Regions from separate parts of the Mammaliicoccus sp. D-M19 genome, predicted to be linked through region 1. Evidence: predicted binding sites of a transcription regulator. Region 1 holds the regulator's gene; the other holds the start of a gene.
What was found. Region 1 encodes LexA, which represses DNA repair genes until DNA is damaged. Its sites were predicted from a motif close to CGAACATATGTTCG; they were not measured.

Region 1 (2,483 bases):
AGATAAAACAAAACGGTCTCTATTAAAATAGTTCTTAGATTGTGGATTGAAATTTAAATGCTTAGTCCATAATGCATATGCCATAGGCGCAGCACCCATTGGTAAACCAGGATGTCCTGAGTTAGCTGCTTCAATAGCATCTATACTTAAAGCACGGATTGAATCTACTGCAAGTTGATCTTTTTCGTTAAACATAAATGTAGTCTCCTTTATTCTTGTAATCCCTTTTCATTATACATGAAATTTTTTCAAAAATTAATTATTATTACTTAATTTATACTTACTTTCTTATATTATTATTTTTTTGAATTTCTTTTACTTTATCAGGAGTTACATCATTACCTTCTGGATCAATGATTTTAGTATTCTCGATTGTATTTTTAAAATTACCGCGGAAAGCTTGTAAATACTCAGCGCGTAATTTTGTTTGTTCTTTAGCTTCACTATCTGTTAAACCTTCAGATTTCTTTTTGTTCGCTAATTCATTAATTCTTTCTATTTTTGCTTTATCTAGCATAATATCCCCACTTTCTTTATACATAAAAGATACCAAAAAACACGAGTAAATCCAAATGGATTTACTCGTGTTTAAATTCAATCTATTGACCCTACTAATGTATTGGAATCAGATATATGGTTATGTTGTTTATCGCTTTGTTGTTTAATTTGATGATCGGTCATTTCGTACGTTTGTTCTGTATTATAAAGATCATTAGACTGAGCTAAATATAAATATCCAATTAATAAAGTCATGAAGAATACTGCTATATACACTAATATTGTCTTCTTAATTGTAATTGTCATACTCAATTCCTCCTAGAACGTTTGTTTGTATTATTATAATAACAGAACAACTGTTCGTAGTCAATAAAAATACGAACAAATGTTTGTTCAAAGGAAACGTATGTGCTATAATAAATTTAAATAATTAATTGGGAGCGTGCGACTATGAAAGAATTAACTAAACGTCAATCTGAAATATATCAATTCATCAAACATATAGTACAAACGAAAGGCTATCCGCCTAGCGTACGTGAAATTGGTTTAGCAGTCGGCTTAGCGTCAAGCTCTACTGTACATGGTCATTTATCAAGACTAGAAGAAAAGGGCTACATTAAACGTGACCCAACTAAACCACGAGCAATAGAAATCACAGAAACAGTCGGAGAGAACGTTAACCAAGAGAACACCATTCACGTTCCAGTTATCGGTAAAGTTACAGCAGGTATACCTATTACGGCTGTAGAGAATGTAGAGGAATACTTCCCATTACCTGCACATTTCACATCAACACATAATAGCAATATCTTTATATTAGATGTTGTCGGCGATAGTATGATTGAAGCTGGTATACTAGACGGCGATAAAGTAATCGTACGTAGTCAATCAATCGCTGAGAATGGTGATATCATAGTTGCAATGACAGAAGATGATGAAGCTACAGTTAAACGTTTTTACAAAGAGGAAACGCGATATAGACTTCAACCAGAGAACAATACAATGGAACCTATTTATTTAGATAACGTTACAGTATTGGGTAAAGTTGTTGGATTGTTTAGAGAAATGTAACATAACAAAAAGGAGATGCGCTTGCATCTCCTTTTTTCATATTCCCTTTATCGAGTTCTTTCTTTACTTGTCATATATTTATGATACATCTTTTTTATTTAATAATTCTTTAATACGTTCTAAGACATCTAAATCTTTTCGTTTTATTTCTTTATTTTCCATGTAAAACTACCCCTTTATATGTTATTTCACCAATCAAAATTACTAGAAACAACATGTGTTAAACATTTAAGGAAATATGAAATATTGACTTTTCTCGATTTAATTATATCAACGTTGATAAGATAATACCACTTATCTCTTTTCTATTGTTGCGTGATGTAGTTCTCCGTCCAATATGGCTGTAATTCTTCGCCAATATCAACACCTACACCTAATTCTTTATAATCTTTATTTAAAATGTTTTTTCTATGTCCAAGTGAATTCATGAGACCATGATGTGCATATATACTACTGATTTGACCATAAGCCAAGTTTTCCCCAGCTGTTACATATTTAAAACCATCTCGATCTAATCTATCAAATGGAGACATACCTTGTTTGTTATTATGATCAAAATAATCATTATTCACCATGTCTTGACTATGCTTTCTTGCAGTTTCGCTAATACGTTCATTATAAGTTAATGTCGGTAATCCAAACTGTACTCTTTCGGCATTTACAAGATCAAAGTTTTGTAATTCTAAAGCTTTTTTGTATTCATCAGATGCTGCATGATACTGATTCGTTCGCTTATCTTCAGTTGATGATGCAATCTGCATGAGACCTTTAATTTGATTATTTTCATGTTTATCATAAAACACGGTTGTATAGATGTTATCAAATTTGAAAACATCATAATCTTCATCATTTTGTATGAGTTTCACTTTTTCTTTTTCTATTGCTTTTTCAGGCTCACCAAGTATAGAACGAAC
Region 2 (2,483 bases), on a different contig from region 1:
AAATGGATTTAATTGATCTGATACACCTTTAATTTCACTTGAGCCAGATGTACTAAATATAACGATTAATAAACAACAACATAAAATAACAAATATAACTAGAAAAACAATACCTTTTAATAAACCTTTCAATGTTATCTCTCCTTTCAAGTAAAATGATAGCATCATATCACTTGAAATAGTCCTAACATTGTTGTCACAACAGGTTTCTAAGCTTACAATTTTGTAAGATTAAGTCTCTCTTATTAAAACACACCTAATATATTTCCAATTAACCCTGCTAGTGTTATTAATACACCTACACCCGATAGAACAGATGTAATAACCGCTTTTCTATTTTTCTTATTGGTTTCATTAATACTTCTTTCAAGGTTGTTCATTGAAATTGTTATTTTGTCTTGAATGATATTTGGCAAATGATCAATCTTATTGTTCAAAGTATCGAAGCGTTCATCAACACGCTTTTCATATTGTTCAAATTCATTTCTCGTAATATATTCTGACATAATGATCACCTCTCTTTTTATATTTTATAATTTATAAATATAATTGTCAAAAACTGTATTTTAAAATTATGCGATGGAAAGTAACCATTTTTTATTAGATTATATTGCTTGGCTACATATTCTTAATAATTCATATAGCTTATTTTCAAAACATAAACTTCAAAGAAATATATTTTTTCCAATTTGCATGATAAAATTATTTTAATTATTTTATACAGAACAGAGGGATAACATGGATGAGAATCGTAAATTATATATTAGACCTATTAAATTAGAAGATTTAAAGAGTATATGGCAGATGGCTTTTAAGTACTCAAATCCTGAATGGAAGTTATGGGATGCGCCTTATTTTCCTCATCATGCTATGTCGTATGATGATTTTTTGCTCCAAAAGGATGATTGGATCAATGTTCCGAATAGATGGGCTGTAATTTACAACGACAAAATTATTGGTACAGTCTCATATTATTGGGAACATGAACCTTCTAAGTGGCTAGAGATGGGTATTTCAATCTATCAATCTGGTAATTGGGGTAAAGGCATTGGCACAAATGTCATGCGTATGTGGATTGATCATTTATTCAATACTTTAGATATTGTTCGCGTCGGTTATACGACTTGGTCAGGGAACAAAGGCATGATTAAAATTGGAGAACGTCTTGGTATGACTATGGAAGCTAGAATTAGAAAAGTAAGATATTATAACGGGACTTATTACGACTCTATTAGAATGGGTCTTTTACGTGAAGAATGGCAAGATTTAAAGTCTTAATCTAGTACATAACAATCATAAAATGATAACATATTGTGCTTTTATACAAGTTTATACTTTACAAAACAGAACATATGTTCGTATAATGAAAGTACAATATGACTAGGGTGATTTTTATGTATGACTACAGTTATTGTCTAAATCGGGATATTTTATGTGTGGATTTAAAGAGTTTCTTTGCGTCTGTCTCATGTATTGAGAAAGGTTTGAACCCGTTAACGACTAAGCTTGCTGTTGTGGCTGATACGAAGCGTAAAGGTTCTGTTGTCCTGGCAGCTACACCACCTTTAAAAGCAATTGGCATTAAAACAGGTTCTCGTTTATTTGAAATACCTCAACGTAAAGATATCTATGTTATTAATCCATCTATGAAGAACTATATACAATTATCAACACAAATTAGCAAAATTGCTTTGGATTATGTTGCACCTGAAGATTTTCATCAATATAGTATTGATGAATTCTTTATGGATGTATCAGAGTCTTATCATTTATTTGCACATTCTCCCTTTTCATTAGCGATGCAACTTCAAGAGCGTATATTTAATTATACTCAAATTCGTAGCACGATTGGTATTGGCTCTAATTTATTACTTGCTAAGCTTTCAATGGATATTGATGCTAAGCATACAAGTCTTGGGATATCAGAATGGCGCTATGAAGATGTGCCGTCTAAAGTTTGGGCCATTCAACCTTTACGAGACATGTGGGGAATCAATCGACGTACAGAAGCTAAGCTTAATAAGAAAGGTATATTTACGATTGGACACTTAGCTAACTATCCTGTGGAATATTTGAAGCGGGACTTTGGCGTTATTGGCGTTGACCTTCATTTGCATGCTAATGGTATTGATGAAAGTGTCATTAGAAATCCTCATCGTATATATGATAAATCTTTAGGTAAGTCCCAAATACTTATGCGTGATTACAGTGTGAATGAACTTAAGACCGTATTAAATGAACAAGTAGATGAAGTTTACTTTCGTTCTAGAAAACTCAATTTATACCCTACACGTATTAGCGTGAGTGTCGGTTATGCAGACGTTGGAGGTGTGCGGAAACAATTTACAAACAAAACGGGATTTATGAATACTTATGTTATCACACAATTATTATGGGATTATTTATCTCAATGGTTAGAACCGGACAGACTTTATAGAACAATGGCTATATCATTTGGTAAATTTATTCCGAACCAAATTAAG

Region 2: the regulator LexA is predicted to act here: its motif matches at 1,346-1,359, upstream of LQ675_RS03095 (Y-family DNA polymerase).

Annotation. Positions count from the first base shown of each region.
Region 1 is NZ_JAJNHW010000005.1:121,125-123,607, forward strand. It holds gene tkt (transketolase) at 1-195, opposite strand, end outside; gene LQ675_RS10955 (DUF896 domain-containing protein) at 281-517, opposite strand; gene sosA (DNA damage-induced cell division inhibitor SosA) at 595-804, opposite strand; gene lexA (transcriptional repressor LexA) at 949-1,569, shown strand; gene LQ675_RS10970 (CAP domain-containing protein) at 1,875-2,483, opposite strand, start outside.
Region 2 is NZ_JAJNHW010000001.1:599,528-602,010, forward strand. It holds gene LQ675_RS03080 (YxeA family protein) at 1-132, opposite strand, end outside; gene LQ675_RS03085 (hypothetical protein) at 246-506, opposite strand; gene LQ675_RS03090 (GNAT family N-acetyltransferase) at 739-1,278, shown strand; gene LQ675_RS03095 (Y-family DNA polymerase) at 1,395-2,483, shown strand, end outside.